DNA from 3 places in the Streptomyces sp. NPDC002640 genome. Region 1 is predicted to be linked to each of the others. Evidence: riboswitches for the same ligand, from Rfam matches in the RefSeq annotation. Region 1 holds a riboswitch; each other region holds the start of a gene.
The links. A riboswitch is a leader RNA that binds a small molecule or an ion and turns the genes downstream of it on or off. The one in region 1 is predicted to bind cobalamin.

Region 1 (5,596 bases):
CCCACCCCCGTCCTGTTCGGCTCCTGGCTGCGCCCCGGCCAGCACGTCACCGCCCTCGGCGCCGACGACCCGGACAAGCGTGAACTCGACGGCGCGTGCCTGCGCCGCGCCACTCGGGTCCTCGTCGACAGCCGGGACCTCGCCCTCCGCCTCGGCGACGTTCACGCGGCCGTCACCCGCGGCGAGGTCACACGGGGCCGCGTCGACGGCGAGATCGGCGAGGTCCTGGCCGGCCTGGTCCCCGGACGGCGGACACCGGACGACATCACGGTCGCCAAGCTCATCGGTATCGGTCCGCAGGACCTCGCCGCGGCCGAGACCGCCCTCGCCCTGCTGGAAGGAATGGGCCGATGACCTCCGGGCGGCCCCCAGAAGCCCGGATCCGCCAGGCGGACCCCGCCGTCACCGACCCCGCCGTCACCCCGCCTGCCGTCACCCGGCCGGCAGGACCTCGACCCCGCTCCGTGTGAGCTGCTCGAGCACCGGGTCGTCCGCGCTCCGGTCCGTGACCAGTCCGCTGATCTCCTCCCAGGGCAGGACCCGGAACCGGGAGGCGGTGCCGATCTTCTCGGAGGAGGCGAGGACGTAGGTGTCCGCGGCCCGTGCCGCCAGGGCCCGCTTCATCGCCGCCTCCTCGGCGTCGCCGGTGGTGAGCCCCGCCTCGGGGTGCACGCCGGTGACGCCGAGCAGGAAGAGGTCGGCGGAGACGTTCCGCGCGGCCTCGACCGCGGCCGCGCCGCAGGCGACCGCCGAGTGCTTGAAGAGGCGGCCGCCCAGCAGGAAGACCTCGGTCCGCGGGTGGGCGAGCAGGGCGACGGCGATCGTCGGGCTGTGCGTGATCACGGTGCAGTCCAGCTCGCGCGGGAGCGCCCGGGCGACGGCCAGCGCGGTGGTGCCGCCGTCGAGGATCACCGCGCCGCCCGGCCGCACCAGCCCGGCGGCCACCGCGGCGACCTTGCGTTTGCCGTCCGGGGCCACGCTCTGCCGGGCGCCGTAGTCCACCACGGCCGGCGAGACGGGCAGCGCCCCGCCGTAGACCCGCTGGCACAGCCCCTCACTCGCCAGATCGCGCAGGTCACGCCGCACGGAGTCCTCGGAGATGCCCAGCTCGGCGGCGACCTCCTTGGCGACGATCTTGCCCCGCCGGGCCAGCAGATCCAGCAGGTGGTCCCGTCGTTCGGCAGCCAGCATCCTTGTTCTCTCCCGTTCTTGCACGTTTCTGCATGTATCGTAGCGCCCATGACCGACAAGCCGCTCCTCATCCTCATCGCCGGCCCCTACCGCTCCGGCACCGGTGGCGACCCGGCGGCCATGGCCGCCAACCTCGAACGCCTCGAAGCGGCCGCCTGGCCCGTGTTCGCCGCCGGACACCTTCCCGTCATCGGCGAGTGGATCGCCCTGCCCGTGCTGCACTCGGCCGGCGCCGGCCCCACCGACCCCCTCGCCGACGAGGTGCTGTACCCGACCGCCGAGCGCCTGCTGGCCCGCTGCGACGCCGTGCTGCGGCTGCCCGGCGAGTCCGTCGGCGCCGACCAGGACGTCGCGTTCGCACGCCGCCGCGGCCTGCCCGTCTACCACGACGTGGCGGAGATCCCGGTCCTCGGCCGGCGGGTGGAGGCGTGACGCCCCGGCCCGGGGTGGACGTCCCCGACCACCGCGGCCGGACCGGCCTCGACCGGGCGGGACGCCACCTCGACCGCAACCCCGGCGTCCGGGTCCGCGACGTCGAACTGACCTCGCGGGGCTGGCACGTCCTGCGCCGCACGACGTTCGACTACCGGCGCCGCGACGGCCGCTGGGAGACACAGGTGCGCGAGACGTACGACCGCGGCAACGGCGCCGTGGTCCTGCCCTACCACACCGGGCGCGGGCGCGTCCTGCTCACCCGTCAGTTCCGCTACCCGGCCTACGTCAACGACCACCCGGACGGCATGCTCGTCGAGGCCGCGGCGGGGCTGCTCGACGCGGACGACCCGGAGACGGCGATCCGCCGCGAGGCCGCCGAGGAACTCGGCGTCGTCCTCGGTCCGCTCACCCACGTGCTCGACGCGTACATGAGCCCCGGCTCGGTCACCGAGCGCCTCCACTTCTTCGCCGCCCCCTACACCCCCGGCGACCGCACGGGAGCCGGAGGCGGCGTGGAGGAGGAGGGCGAGGACATCGAGGTCCTCGAACTGCCCTTCACGGAGGCCCTCGCGATGACCCTCGACGGGCGCATCACCGACGGCAAGACCGTGCTGCTCCTGCAGTGGGCTGCCCTCCACGGCCCCTTCGCCCCCTCCGCCTCCCCCTCCGCCCTGCCCCCGGCGGACACGGACCCCACCACGCCCGCGCGCCGCTGACGTCCACCGCCCGGCCGGGTCCCCGCGTCCGCGGGCGCCCGGCCGGGTTGCGTGGGGGCGGGCGGCCGGGATCATGGAGGAGGAGCAGGGGGGAGTGCGCGTCCGGACCACCACCCCGTGGCCGCCGGACGCCCGAGCACCTGGAGTCCGCATGAGCGATCTGCCCGCGCCCGTCACGCCCTTCCTGGAACCGGCGGCGAAGGAACTGGCCGAGGCGACCGACCCGCACCCCCGGATCTACGAGGTGCCGCCGGAGCAGGGCCGCGACATCCTCCTGGGCCTGCAGAGCGACGCGAGCGTGCCCCGGCCCGAGGTGGACGAGGAGTGGGTGGAGGTCGACGCCGGCGAGTGGGGCACGGTCCGCACCCGCATCATCAGGCCCAAGGGCGCCACCGGCCCGCTGCCCGTCGTCTTCTACATCCACGGCGCCGGCTGGGTCTTCGGCGACGAGAAGACCCACGACCGGCTCTTCCGCGAACTGGCCGTCGGCGCCGGCGCGGCCGGGGTGTTCCCGGTGTACGACCGGGCCCCGGAGGCGAAGTACCCGACCCAGGTGGAGCAGAACTACGCCGTCGGACAGTGGCTGCTGGAGAACGGCTCCGACCACGGCCTGGACACCTCCCGTGTCGCGGTCACCGGCGAGTCCGTGGGCGGCTGCATGTCCACCGTCTTCGCCCTGATGAACAAGGAGCGCGGCGGCATCGACCTGAAGGCGCAGGTCCTGCTGTACCCGGTGGCCGACGCGGACTTCGACACCCCGTCGTACCACCAGTTCGCCGAGGGCTACTACCTCACCCGGGACGGCATGATCTGGTTCTGGGACCAGTACTCCGAGCCCTCGCAGCGCACCGAGCCGTACGCCGCCCCCCTGCGGGCGAGCCTGGAGCAGCTCAAGGACCTGCCGCCCACCCTCGTCATCACCGACGAGGCGGACGTCCTGCGCGACGAGGGAGAGAAGTACGCCAACAAGCTCCGCGAGGCAGGCGTCGACGTCACCTCCGTGCGCGTGGCCGGCATGGTCCACGACTTCCTGCTCCTGGACAGCCTGCGCGACACCCGTGCCGCGAACGTCGCCCGCCACCTGGCCGTCGACGCCCTGAAGAAGGCCCTCCACGAGAGCTGACCCCTCCCCCGCCGGGGCCCGCCACTCCGCCTCCGTCTCGTGCGGGCTGCCGGCGCCTCGGCCGCGGGAACCACGCGTCGCGGCGCGGGTTCGCCCAGGGCGCCGCGGGCCGCTCGAGCGCGGCGTGGTAGCTTCCGAACGCCAGTCGCACTCGTGGACGCGGTCGTCCGCGTCCACGGGTCAGGGAATCCGGTGAGAGACCGGAACTGACGCGCAGCGGTAAGGGTGACGGGCGAGGCAGCAGCCACTGGACGACGGTCACGGCCGGGTCCGGGAAGGCGCCTCGCCGGGGTGATCCCGAGTCCGAAGACCTGCTGGCGACCGAACGTCCACGCGACCCCGCGTATGGGTCCGACGCCGAGGAAGCCTCTGCCGTGCATCTGTCACGCCCCGCCCGCCGTTCCGCCCTGCTCCTGACCGGTGCGCTCCTGCTCACCGCCTGCGGTTCCGGCCCCGCCTCCGACTCCGCCTCCGGGACCGGCTCCGGCGCGTCCGCCGGGTCAGGCGGCTCCGCCCGCTCCGGCGCGGAAGCCGTCACGTTCGAGAACTGCGGGCAGCGGGTGACCGTCGAGGCTCCGCCGCGGCGGGCCGTGTCCCTGAACCAGGGCACCACCGAGATCCTGCTCTCGCTCGGCCTCGCGGACCGCATGGCGGGAACCGCCACCTGGACCGATCCGGTCATGAAGGGACTGGAGAAGGCCGGCACCGGGGTGCCCCGGCTCGCCGACAACCAGCCGTCCTTCGAGCGCGTACTGGACGCCGAACCGGACTTCGTGGCCGCCTCCTTCACGTCCACCCTGGGCAAGGGCGGCGTGGCCCCCCGCGAGAAGTTCACCGAGCTCGGCGTGCCGACGTACCTGTCGCCCGCCGACTGCGAGGGCAAGGACAACAGCGGCGGCGGTGACGGCGCACGCACCGAACCCCTGACCATGGACACGGTCTACCGGGAGGTGCGGGAACTGGCCCGCGTCTTCGGCGTGGAGGAGCGCGGCGAGCGGCTGGTCGACCGGCTGCGGAGCCGTGTCGCCGACGCCTCCTCGGGGATCGACGCCGGGGACACCACCGTCCTGTACTGGTTCGCGAACCAGGAGTCCCCCTACATGGCGGGCTGCTGCGGAGCCCCCGGCGTCATCACCGACGCGCTCGGCGCGAAGAACGTCCTCGACGACAGCACCCAGGAATGGCCCCAGGTCAACTGGGAGACCGTCGCCGACCGCGACCCCGACCTGCTCGTCCTCGGCGACCTCACCCGCAGGTCGCAGACCGCCGAGTCGGCCGCCGGCAAGATCGCCTTCCTGGAGTCGCATCCGGCGACCAGGAACCTGAAGGCGGTGCGGGAGAAGCGGTACGTGCTGCTCAGCGGGCAGGCCATGAACCCGACGATCCGCACCGTGGAGGGCGTCGAGAAGGTGGCCGCGGCGCTGCGCGAGCACGGGCTCGCCGGATGACCACGTCCCTGCGCCCCTCCCCCGTCCCCGCGACGCGGAGGGCCACCGGGGCGCTGCCCGTCGTGGCCGGCGTGGGCGGCGGACTGGCGCTGCTCGCCCTGTCCGTCGCCGTGGCCATCACCATCGGCCCGGCGTCCGTCGGGGTGGGCGACGTCTGGTCCGTGGTCGCCTCCCGCCTGGGCGGGGGCGCGTCGGACCTCACCGCGATCCGCGAGGGCATCGTCTGGGACCTGCGGCTGCCGCGCACCCTGCTCGCCGCGGTGTGCGGCGCCGGGCTCGCGGTCTGCGGCGCGGTGATGCAGTCGCTGCTGCGCAACCCGCTCGCCGACCCGTTCGTGCTGGGCGTCTCCTCCGGGGCGTCCACCGGCGCCGTCCTGGTCATCGTCGTCGGCGCGGGCGGCGGTGTCCTGTCCCTGTCCGGCGGCGCCTTCCTCGGCGCGGTCGGCTCGTTCGCCCTGGTGCTGTTGCTCAGCCACACGCTCGGCGGGACGACGGACCGGGTGGTGCTGTCCGGGGTGGCGGCGATGCAGCTGTTCTCCGCGCTGACCTCGTTCGTGGTGACGACGGCGGCCGACGCGGAGACCACCCGGGGCGTGCTGTTCTGGCTGCTCGGCTCGCTGAGCGGGGCCGGCTGGACCGAGGTGGGGCTGTGCGCCGCGGTCCTGGCGCTCGCCCTCGTGGTG
Region 2 (5,596 bases), on a different contig from region 1:
CAGCAGGAGGCCGAGGAACCCGGCCGTGCGGATGAGCAGTGCCCACACCATCGTGCGGCGCAGTCCGATCCGGTCCGCCAGGGCCCCGCCCAGGATCCCCCCGGAGAACTGCACCAGGGACGCCGCCGCCAGCACGACGCCCACCGTGCCGAGCCCCATGCCGAGCCGCTCGTGCAGGAACACCGACATGAACGGCAGGACCATGAAACTGCCGAGCGGGATGAGGAACGAGCTGAGCAGCAGGAACCGCAGCGGGCCGTCGAGCAGGGCCGGCACGGCCCGCAGCCGCACGGCTCCGGGCGTCGCCTCACCCACCGGACGTCTCGCGGCCGGTGCCCTCCCCCGGCGGCGACGGCTCGGTGAGCACGGTCAGGGCGTTCGCCGCGGCCACCGCGTGGTGGGTGGCCAGTTCGGCGGTCTCGGCCTCCGCGTAGACGATGCCGGCGTAGCCGCGACTGTCGCCCAGGTGCTCGATCGTGTCGCCGGCCGACTTGACCGGATACCAGGCAGGAGTGCCCGGCATGTCTCCCAGCCGCTCCAGCCCGTCGACGCCGGTGAACACCCCGGGCTCGGCCGGGTAGCCCAGGACGAAGGCGACGGCCGGGCCTCCGGGCAGGTCGGCGTCCATCAGTCCGGGACGGCGGCCTAGCGCGGCCTCGGCCATGGCCTCGTACACGTTGACGCCGAGCGCCCGGCACATGCCCTCCCCGACGAGAGCACCTCCGATCCGGGGATTGACCTCGACGACTTCCGGGCCGCCGGTCGTCAGGACGAACTCCACGTGGGCGAAACGGTCGGTGTAGCCGATGGCCGCGAGCACCCGGTCCAGCCACCGCTCCAGCTCGGCGCGCCGCGCCTCGGGGAAGGCGACGGGGAACGCGGTGATCTCCTCCCGGAAGTGCGGTTCCGGTGACATCAGCCGGCTGGAGACGCCCAGCAGCCGGGTCCGGCCCGCCCAGGTGATGGTCTCGGCGCTGTACACCGGCCCGCTGAAGTACGGCTCGGCGAACAACCGCCCTTTCAGCTCCCGCCCGGCCGACTCGCCCAGGGCCGCGTCCAGCTCCCACTCGGACCGCGCCAGCCAGACGTTCTGGCTCCCGGTGCCCGCCGTGTCCTTGAGGACGGCGGGCAGGCCGACCTCCTTCAGCAGCAGCTCGCGTTGCCCCGTGCCGGTGACCTCCACGGCGCGTCCGCGCGTCAGCCCCGCGCCGTGCAGGCGGTTGCGGACGGCCGCCTTGTCCCGCGTCAGCCTCAGCACGGCCGGATCGAGCCCCGGCAGACCGAGGCGTTCCGCGAGATCCGCGCCCACCAGCGTCCAGGTGTCGGTCGAGCTGATCAGGCCGCGCAGCCCAGCCGTCCGGTGCAGCAGGTCCGCCACTGCCTCCACGTCGAAGGTGTCCGTCTCCACGACGTCGAGGGCGTCGTCCGGCAGCCGCCGCAGCTCGTACGTGTAGTAGGAGCGGTCCCTGGTGAGCAGGAGCAGGCGCTCGCCGAGTGCGTCGGCCGCGCGCACCAGGTGCCCGAGGCCGAAGGTGAGTGCTTCGAGACAGGCGATGGTCATGCCGCCCGCTCCTTCCGTCGTGTCGGGCCGGCGGTGCGCCGCCAGGCCGCCGTGGACCACGGCATGGACATCTCCTCGGGGCCGGACACCTCGGCCGGTTTCAGCGCCGAGGGATCCAGTGCTTCCGCGTGCCGGGCGAACACCCGGTCGACATAGCGGTGTCCGGTGTCGGCTCCGATCACCAGGTGTAATCGGTCGGGATGGCGGCGGGTCTCGTAGGTGGCGGCCAGGTATCCGGCGCCGGTGGACAGCCCGGCGAACACGGCATGGTCGCGCAGCAGGGCGATCGTGCCGGACATGGCGTGGGTGAAGTCCAGCCAGTGGACGGCGTCGTAGAGGTGGTGGCGAACGTTGTCGAAGACGATCGACGACCCGATACCGGCGATGATCGCCTCCGGGTCGTCGTGGTCCTGGCTGCCGAAGGTGACGCTGCCGAAGGGCTGGACACCCACCAGCCGCACCGAGGGGTCCGTGGCACGCAGGCGTTCCACGATGCCTCCTGTCGACGCCCCCGATCCCACGCCGCCGACGACGGTCAGCCGGGTGTCCGGGAACGCGGTCGTGACGCGGTCGGCGACCTCCTGGTACCCGAGGTAGTGGACGTCGTCGTGGTACTGGCGCATCCAGTGCCGGTCCGGGTGGGCGGCCAGGATCTCCTTCACCCGCGCCACCCGTAACTCCTGGTCCAGTTTGAGGTTCTGCGAGGGTCTGACCTGTTCCACGGTGGCGCCGAGGATCTCCAGCTGGGCCCGGGTGGTGGTGTCCACCGTGGTCGACGCGACGATGTGGCAGCGCATCCCGTAGCGGTGGCAGGCCAGTGCCAGGGCGTAGGCGTAGATGCCGCTGGAGCTGTCGACCAAGGTCTGCCCCGGGCGGATCGTGCCCCGCTCCAGGAGATGACGGACGGCGGCCAGCGCCGAGTAGATCTTCATGGACTCGAACCGGATCAGGACGAGGCCGTCGGACAGACGGACCAGGTCGGGGATCTTCAGGGCGTCCGCGATGTGGGGGTGGATCATCCGTAACCTCCTTGGGCGAAGGAACACTGATGGCCTTGTGAGCGGAAGAACGCGGAGACGTCCGCCTTGACGTCGGGGCCGGGGCGGCCGCGGAAGAGGTAGCCGATCACCCGGCCCGTGTGGGCGACGAAGACGCCGTCGGCACCGAACCGTTCGCGGCGGGCGAGCAGGGCGTCGAAGGTCGTCTTGGGCAGCACCTCCTGGGAGAGGACGGCGCTGGTGGTGGCGGCGCGGGCGATGACGACGGGGTCGCGTGAGGCGAACCCCTTGAGGAGATCGGCCAGGCACCGCTCGTACTCCTCGCCCCGCCTGCGGTAGTGCGCCACGAGTTCGGCGGTGACGGCGGAGGTGTCCACCGTCCCGGGCTCGGTGATGTAGGCGGTGTGGAACCCGAGGTCCGTGCCCAGCCGCTTCACCACGCGATGCCGGCCGCTCAGGTGAAGGGCGAACTCGTCGAGGAAGACGCTGTCGGACCGTTCGATCGCCGACAGGATGCCGAGGACGACGTCCAGGTCGTAGGGCAGCCCGAAGACCCGGAACAGGCAACGCAGGGTCGCCACGATGTCGGCGGTCGAACTCGCCATTCCCACGCCGACCGTCAGTTCCGAGTGGGCGCTCCAGCGGCCCGGCGGCAGCGTGAGCCCGAAGTGCCGCAGGAAGAGGCCGACCGCCGCGGCGGACTTCTCCCCGACGGGCAACGTGCTCGACGGTTCCGCCCCGGGGGTGAAGTGCACCCAGGAGTGCCGGTCCACGGGAAAGGACACCACGGCGATGTCCGGCTCGCCACCCGCCCGCAGCGGGCCCTGGTACAGCTCGCCCAGGGTGCCGTGGCAGACTCCGGACACCATGGCTGCGGGCGTGTGCCCGGGCAGGGGGTGCTCCTCGGCGGATGTCAGCACCATGCGGTCCGCCCCGTCGCACGGCGGAGCGCCCCGCATCCCCCGGGGCCCACGACGGATCGCACGGTCACGGACACGTCCTCCTTCGTGGTCCCGGACTGCTGAGCGGGACAGGGCAGGAGGCGCGGCACAACCCGTGCCGTACGCTGTACGGCCGTCCGTACCGCCAACCCGGTCCACGAGGTCACCGTGTACAACCCGCACGCCAGGTGCGGGCGCAGTGGCAGGTCTTCGGACTCGTGGGCCGGCCCTCCGGAGGTCCGGCGAAGCGCCTGCGGGCCGTCGGTTCCCCGGCTCTCGTCCCTGAGAGGCCCGGTGCTGCCGACGGCTGTCGCTCCCACTCACCGCTGCGGGACAGTCCCGGGTTCGCACCGGGTTCCCTCTTGCGTCGCGCCGCCCGACGCCTGACCGGGCAGGAGGCGCGAACCGACTGCAGGCATCAGGTTAGGGGGGCACGATCCGCGGCGGCAGTGGCGCGTGACTGGTTGTCCGAATGCCGTCGGCGGCCATGAGCGCTCCACAGCCATAGGAGGGCCCGGCCGGTCATCCGGAGTCACACTGGCCGAATGACGCCTCGGTGAAGCACACCCGCCTCGATCACACTGGTGACGCCCACCACACCCGCACACCGAGCATCGGTGTCCCGCGCTCACCGGAGGTCCAGATGTCGCCCACGACGCCGTCGGGAGACGACGGCACGACCGCCCTGCCCGTCCGTGAGGGACCCGCGGCCGGCCGGGTCACCCTGCGCACCGACCTGCGGGCCGCGGTGCCCGACGCGACGGCGGCGGTCCTGGTCACGGCCGCCGTCTTCGTGTTCCTGTGGGCGCGGATGGGCTCCGGCGAGTCGGCGACGGTCGCGATCATGCCGTTCATGGACGACCCGGCCACGTACTGGATGTACCTGCTCAGCCAGGCCTTCGGGTGGTCGGGACTGCTGTGGGCCTGGGGCACGGTCATGCTCGGCCTGCTGCTGTCGGGGCCGAGACCCGGCCGATTACCCGTCTCCCGCCAGGTCCTGGAGCGCTGGCACCGCACCACGAGCCTGACGACGATGGCTCTGATGTTCGCGCACGCGCTGATGTTCGCGGCCGAACTCGTCCGCTACGAGACCGAGTTGACGTGGCTGAAGCGGCTGTGGACCGGTTTCGCCGACTCCTTCGTGCCCGGCTGGTACGACTCCGGGACCGGGCAGATCGCCATCCCCATCGGCCAGGCGGCCCTGTATCTGGCCGTGCCGCTGGGCCTGCTCTTCTACGTCCGCAACCGCATCGGCGCCACCACCTGGCGGCGGCTGCACCGCTTCGTGATCGTCGTGTACGTGCTGAGCGTGTGGCACACGCTGCTGTACGGCACCAACGTCTGGTACGGCGAGTGGCCCCGCACGGTGCTGTGGCTGCTGCAACTCCCCGTCGCCGTGCTGCTGCTGGTGCGGTTGCTGAGACCCGCCCGCCGCGCGGAGCGACTGGGCGCCCCGGGGCGGGGTGCGGGCGGTCCGGGGGGCTCACTGCCGGGGTGGACGCTGCGGGCGGCGGGCAGGGTTCTCGCCGGGGCCGTGGTCGTCGGCATCCTCGTCGTGGTCGTCTCCGGTCATGACGGAGGCAGGGAGCGGCCGGCCGAGGCTCCGGCGAGCAGCCCGCACGAGAAGGAGACGGAGTGATCCGGTCGGCCACCGCAGGGCTATCGCCCGCCGCGTCCCCCGGCACCCCCTGATCCGGAGTCCGGTCCACGACACGCGGGCGGCCGGTGGCGGTGGTGCCGGGGGACGGCACGCGGGTGGTGCTACCACGGGAGCATGGATACGGGCCACGGGCACACAGCCGCCGCTCCGGAGCAGAAGTACCTGCCGAAGCACCGGGTTCTCGCGTTGACCGACGGCGTGGTGGCCATCGCCATGACGCTGCTGGTGCTCGACATCGACGTGCCCGACGGGCTACGGGGGCGGGCCCTGTCGGACGCGCTCGGCGACGTGCAGGGCCAGGTCGGGACGTTCCTGTTGAGCGCCGCCGTGATCGCCCTGTTCTGGCGGGCCCACCACTCGGTGCTGCGCGAGGCGGAGTGGATCAACGGCACCCTCTTCTGGTGCAACGTCGCCTTCCTGGCGCTGATCTCCCTGA
Region 3 (5,596 bases), on a different contig from region 1:
GGGGCGCGACGGCTCGACCGGGGGCCTCGTCCCCCGGGAACCGGCCGTGCCGACCGGCGCCGGCGACGAACCGGGCGGCCCCGTCGACGCCCTCGCGTTCCACGACGGGGACGCCCGCCGCTCCTTCCGCCCGCAGCGCGTCCGCGAGGGGCAGGTCCAGGCCCGCGTAGACGGAGGCCCGGTCGGTCAGCATGCACAGCGAGGGGAACGCGGCGATGGTGGCGGCGAGTTCACGGGCCACCCGGACGGCGTCCCCCGGTTCGGTGACGCGGTTGGCGAGGCCCATGGCGTGGGCCTCCTCGGCGGCGACGGGGCGGCCGGTGAGGATGAGGTCCAGGGCGCGGCCGAGGCCGACGATCCTGGGCAGGCGGGCGGTTCCGCCGTCGATCAGGGGCACTCCCCAGCGTCGGCAGAAGACGCCCATCACGGCGTCGCGTTCGACGACGCGGAGGTCGGCGAGCAGGGCCAGTTCCAGTCCGCCGGCGACGGCGTGCCCGGTGACGGCGGCGATCAGCGGCTTGGTGAGGTGCGTCCGGGTGGGGCCCATGGGGCCCGGCGCCGCCCCGTCCGGGGTGAGCTCGTTGCGGCGGGCGGGGTCGGCGACGGCGGTGAGGTCGGCGCCCGCGCAGAAGGTGCCGCCCGCGCCGGCCAGGACCGCGACCTTCCGTTCCGGGTCGGCCTCGAACTCCTCGAAGACGCGCTCGAGTTCGGTGGCCATGGGCCCGTCCACCGCGTTGCGGCGGTCGGGGCGGTCGAGCCACACGGTGGTGACGGGGCCTTCGGTCTCGACCCGTACGTCGGGCACGGGCACCTCCGGTTCTCGGGGCGGGGGGACGATTCGTGTGACGGGCCGCGTGCGGCTCAGACGTGGAGTTCCGGCGGCAGGCCGGTCCACCGGAGGGGTTCGGGCAGGTGGCGGGTGTCGTTGTACACGAGCAGGGCGGGGGGACGGTCGGGGCTGTAGCGGATGACGGTGAGGGCGGCGTGGGCGTGGTGGAGGCCGATCCAGCGGCCGGGCGGCGCGTCGAGGGCGGCGCGGACGAGCCGGCCGATGAGGAAGTTGTGGGTGATCACCAGTTCGTGGCGGGGTGTGTCCTGGTCGGCCGGGCCGGTGAAGCGGTCGAGGGCGGCGCGGGCGAGCGCCGGGCCGTGCTCGCGCTCCGGGGCCGGGAAGGACGCGAGGAAGGTGAGGATCCTGTCGGCGGAGGCGGGGTGGAGTTCCTCACGGGCGGGGAGGTGGGGGACGTAGTCCCCGGCCGGGTCGCACGGGTGGGCGGGGACGCCGCCGAGCCGCCCGGTGATCAGTGCCGCCGTCTCGGTGGTCCTGGGCAGGGGGCCGTGGTGCACGGCGGCGAGGGGGACGCCGCTGTCCCGCAGGCGGGTGCCGAGGAGGGTGGCCTGGTGACGGCCGCGCTCGGTGAGGGACGCCTCGTCGGCGTCGGCCTCGCCGTGGCGGGTGAGGTAGAGGTAGCGGTCGGACCCGGTGGACAAGTGGTGTCTCCCTGCTGATCGCGGCGGGATCCGGCACCGAACCAGTCTGCACGCGACGGTAGTTGACGGCTCTGGTGTCGGACGCGGAAGCCCGCGTCGCGGTTCCGGGCTGGCGTTCGACCCGTTTCCTCGCTCTCGCCCGCCTCGTTGGGCATGCGTCGAAGAAGCCCGGGCGGACGAGGCTTTGCAGGCGGGCGGCGGGACGAGGGCTGGTGTTCGCCGTCGGGGGCCGGGCCGGTGCAACGGGCCGACGCGCGGTGCCTCCCTCTCCGCCCCTACGAAGGGAAACGCCCCGGTGCGAGTGACCGACATCCAGCGATGCGACGTGCGCCCCGGACTGCTCGTCGAGTGGACGCTCAGTCCGGACACCGTCGAGGCGGCCGCCGGCCTGCCGGAGGACGCGCGTCCCCCGGCGTACGTGCAGGAGTCGCACATCAGGACGGCCCGGTCGGTGCGCGAGGACGGTCTGTTCGTCCCGACCTGGGTCGGAGCGGCGTTCGACGTCCCTGGGATGGTGGACCTGGACGCGCTCCAGCACGCCCTGCACACCTGGACGTCGCGGCACGAGACGCTGCGCAGCGGGTTCCGCTGGGACGGGGGCGCGATGCGCCGGTTCACGCTGGACGCCGAGGCGGTGCGCCTGCGGCGTGAGGTGGTCGGCGAGTTCGGCGACCCGCGGCGGCTGGCCGGCCATCTGCAGGACCGGTTCGACGTGGCCGCGGACGCGCTGGACTGGCCGAACTTCATCTACGCGGCGGTGGTCCGGGAGGACTGCACCAGCGTCTACATGGCCTTCGACCACAGCAACGTGGACGCCTACTCGCTGCACCGCATCCCCGCCGAGGTGCACGAGTTCTACGCGGCGGCCGTGGAGGGCCGGGCGGTGGAGCAGCGGCCCGCGGGCAGTTACGTCGACTTCTGCGAGGCCGAGCGGGCGGACGCGGACCGGGTGGACGACGGTCACGAGATCGTGGCGCGCTGGCGGGAGTTCGTCGCCCGGTGCGACGGGCGGCTGCCCAATTTTCCCGTCGACCTGGGGCTGGAGACGGAGGGCAAGCTGCCCACGCAGAAGCTGATGCAGGACATGCTGGGCGGGGCGGGCGAGGCGGCGGGCTTCGAGGCGTACTGCCGGCCGTTCGGCGGTTCCCTGGTGGGTGTGCTGGCCGCGACGGCGGTGATCGTGCGGGAGATCGCGGGCACGGACGTGTACCGGACGGTGGTGCCCTTCCACACCCGGGCCAAGTCGCAGTGGCAGGACTCCGTGGGCTGGTACGTCGGCGGGGTGCCCATCGAGGTGGACCTGTCGGACGGGGCCGGTTTCGAGGAGGCGCTGCGGCGGGTGCGGGCGGCGTTGCGGGAGAACCGGCGGCTGGCGCGGATGCCGATCGCGCGGGTGCTGCGGCTGCTGGGGGCGGAGTTCCGGCCCACCTCGCCCGACCTGTACTCGATCGTGTCGTTCGTCGACGGGCGCACGGTGCCCGGGTCGGAGCGGTGGGACGAGCTGCACGCGTACGGGCTGCTGAGGGTGTCGTACGGGGACCAGGTGTGCGTGTGGGTGAGCAGGGTGCACGAGGGGTTGCAGTTCGCCGCCCGGTACCCGGACACCGGTCCGGCGCTGCGGAGCATGGAGCGGTACCTGGAGCGGCTGCGGGAGCTCGTCGCGGAGGTCGCCCGTGCGTCGGCCGGCGAACGGGAACCGGGGGCACCGGTGTCGGCCGGGGCGCGGGAACCGGGGGCCCTGGTGTGAGACGGGCGGTGCCCGGATAGGGTGGGGCTCCACCAACTCGTGGCGCAGGAACCCGGTGCGATTCCGGGGCGGTTCCGCCACTGTGACGTTCCCCTCCCCGGGGACGCAGCCAGACACTGGCCACGGGTTGTCCGACCGTCGTACGGGGCGAGAACCCCGAGGGAGGATCACGGCCTTGACCGTGCCTGTTGCCCTGCTGTCCACGTCCGACACCGATCTGCTCTCCGCGCGGGCCAGTGGCGCCGCGTACGCGTGGGCGAATCCGTCCCGGGCCTCCGACGAGGAACTCGCCGCCGCCGTGGAGGGTGCCGCCCTCGTGGTGGTGCGGCTGCTCGGCTCCCCGCACGACCTGTGGCCGGGGCTGGCCGCGGTCCGGGAGCGGGGGACGCCGCTGGTGGTGCTCGGCGGCGAGCTCCAGCCGAGCGCCGAGCTGATGGAGCACTCGACCGTCCCGGTGGGGGTGGCCGCCGACGCGCACCGCTACCTGGCGGAGGGCGGCCCGGCCAACCTGCGGCGGCTGCACGCCTTCCTCTCCGACACCGTGCTGCTGACCGGTGAGGGCTTCGAGCCGCCGGAGGCCGTGCCGCTGTGGGGGTTCGCCGAGCGGGCGCCGCGCGACCCGTCGCTCCCCCGGGTGGGGATCCTCTACTACCGGGCGCACGAGGCCGGCGGGAACGCGACGTTCGCGCACGACCTGGCGGACGCGGTGGACGCCACCGGTCTCGCGGTGGGCGTGCCGGTGTTCGCGGGGTCGCTGCGGTCGGCGCCGGACGAGCTGTACGCGGCGCTCGGCGGGTTCGACGCGCTGGTGGTGACCGTGCTGGCGGCCGGTGGCAGCGTCCCGGCGTCGGCGGGTGCCGGGGGCGACGACGAGGCGTGGGACGTGGAGCGGATGGCCGCTCTGGACGTCCCGGTGCTGCAGGGGCTCTGCCTGACGAGTTCGCGGGCCGAGTGGGAGGCGTCGGAGGACGGCGTCACGCCGCTGGACTCGGCCAGCCAGATCGCCATCCCGGAGTTCGACGGGCGGATCATCACCGTGCCGTTCTCCTTCAAGGAGATCGACCGGGACGGGCTGCCCCGCTACGTCGCGGACCCCGAGCGGTGCGCCCGGCTGGCGGGGATCGCGGTCAACCACGCCCGGCTGCGGCACGTCCCGAACGGGGACAAGCGGATCGCGGTGGTGCTGTCGGCGTATCCGACCAAGCACTCCCGGATCGGCAACGCCGTCGGTCTGGACACGCCCCGCTCCGCGGTCCGGCTGCTGCGCCGGCTGCGGGAGGAGGGCTACGACCTGGGCGCCCCCGGTGAACTGCCCGGGCTGGACCTGCCGGACGACCAGGAGGCCGGCGACGCGCTGATCCACGCGGTGATCGCGGCGGGCGGGCAGGACGAGGAGTGGCTGACCTCCGGGCAGCTCACCGACGCCCACGTGCGGATCACCGCCGACCAGTACGCGGCATGGACGGCGGACCTCCCGCAGGGGCTGCGGGAGGCGATGGCCGAGGCGTGGGGTCCCGCCCCGGGCCGGCTCTTCGTCAACGAGGCCGGGGAGATCGTGCTGGCCGCGCTGCGCGCGGGCAACGTGGTGGTGCTGGTGCAGCCGCCGCGCGGCTTCGGGGAGAACCCGGTGGCGATCTACCACGACCCGTCGCTGCCGCCGAGCCACCACTACCTGGCCGCCTACCGCTGGCTGGAGAACGGTTTCGGCGCGCACGCGCTCGTCCACCTGGGCAAGCACGGTTCGCTGGAGTGGCTGCCGGGCAAGAACGCCGCGCTGTCGGCGGAGTGCGCCACCGACGCGGCGCTCGGCTCGCTGCCGCTGGTCTACCCGTTCCTGGTGAACGACCCGGGCGAGGGCGCGCAGGCCAAGCGGCGGGCGCACGCCACCGTCGTCGACCACCTGATCCCGCCGATGGCACGCGCCGAGTCCTACGGCGACATCGCGCGCCTGGAGCAGCTGCTGGACGAGCACGCGAACATCGCGTCGATGGACCCGGCGAAGCTGCCGGCGGTCCGGGGCGAGATCTGGTCGCTGATGCGCGCCGCCGAGATGCACCGGGACCTCGGGCTCGAACAGCGCCCGGACGACGAGGAGTTCGACGACTTCCTGCTCCATGTCGACGGCTGGCTGTGCGAGATCAAGGACGCGCAGATCCGGGACGGTCTCCATGTGCTGGGCGAGGCCCCGGAGGGCGAGGCGCGGGTCAACCTGGTGCTGGCGATCCTGCGGGCCGCCCAGGTGTGGGGCGGGGTCGGCGGGGCGGTGCCCGGGCTGCGGAAGGCGCTGGGCCTGAAGGACGACGAGCGGCTGGAGTCGGTCGACGGCGTGGAGGCGCGTGCGCGCGAGCTGGTGGAGCG

Region 2: linked by a shared signal. The riboswitch ahead of ACWD3O_RS12970 (GHMP family kinase ATP-binding protein) and the one ahead of ACWD3O_RS10630 (ABC transporter substrate-binding protein) in region 1 are both predicted to bind cobalamin.
Region 3: linked by a shared signal. The riboswitch ahead of cobN (cobaltochelatase subunit CobN) and the one ahead of ACWD3O_RS10630 (ABC transporter substrate-binding protein) in region 1 are both predicted to bind cobalamin.

The regions. Positions count from the first base shown of each region.
Region 1 is NZ_JBSFVZ010000006.1:136,906-142,501, forward strand. Features, by position in the region: gene ACWD3O_RS10605 (ornithine cyclodeaminase family protein) at 1-354, shown strand, start outside; gene ACWD3O_RS10610 (DeoR/GlpR family DNA-binding transcription regulator) at 433-1,191, opposite strand; gene ACWD3O_RS10615 (DUF4406 domain-containing protein) at 1,240-1,623, shown strand; gene ACWD3O_RS10620 (NUDIX domain-containing protein) at 1,620-2,342, shown strand; gene ACWD3O_RS10625 (alpha/beta hydrolase) at 2,494-3,465, shown strand; cobalamin riboswitch at 3,616-3,798, shown strand; gene ACWD3O_RS10630 (ABC transporter substrate-binding protein) at 3,840-4,913, shown strand; gene ACWD3O_RS10635 (FecCD family ABC transporter permease) at 4,910-5,596, shown strand, end outside.
Region 2 is NZ_JBSFVZ010000008.1:62,972-68,567, forward strand. Features, by position in the region: gene ACWD3O_RS12955 (MFS transporter) at 1-315, opposite strand, end outside; gene ACWD3O_RS12960 (ATP-grasp domain-containing protein) at 308-1,561, opposite strand; gene ACWD3O_RS12965 (cysteine synthase family protein) at 1,558-2,580, opposite strand; gene ACWD3O_RS12970 (GHMP family kinase ATP-binding protein) at 2,577-3,482, opposite strand; cobalamin riboswitch at 3,686-3,925, opposite strand; gene ACWD3O_RS12975 (ferric reductase-like transmembrane domain-containing protein) at 4,144-5,139, shown strand; gene ACWD3O_RS12980 (TMEM175 family protein) at 5,275-5,596, shown strand, end outside.
Region 3 is NZ_JBSFVZ010000019.1:88,816-94,411, forward strand. Features, by position in the region: gene ACWD3O_RS23740 (crotonase/enoyl-CoA hydratase family protein) at 1-805, opposite strand, end outside; gene ACWD3O_RS23745 (histidine phosphatase family protein) at 862-1,491, opposite strand; gene ACWD3O_RS23750 (condensation domain-containing protein) at 1,787-3,238, shown strand; cobalamin riboswitch at 3,246-3,377, shown strand; gene cobN (cobaltochelatase subunit CobN) at 3,420-5,596, shown strand, end outside.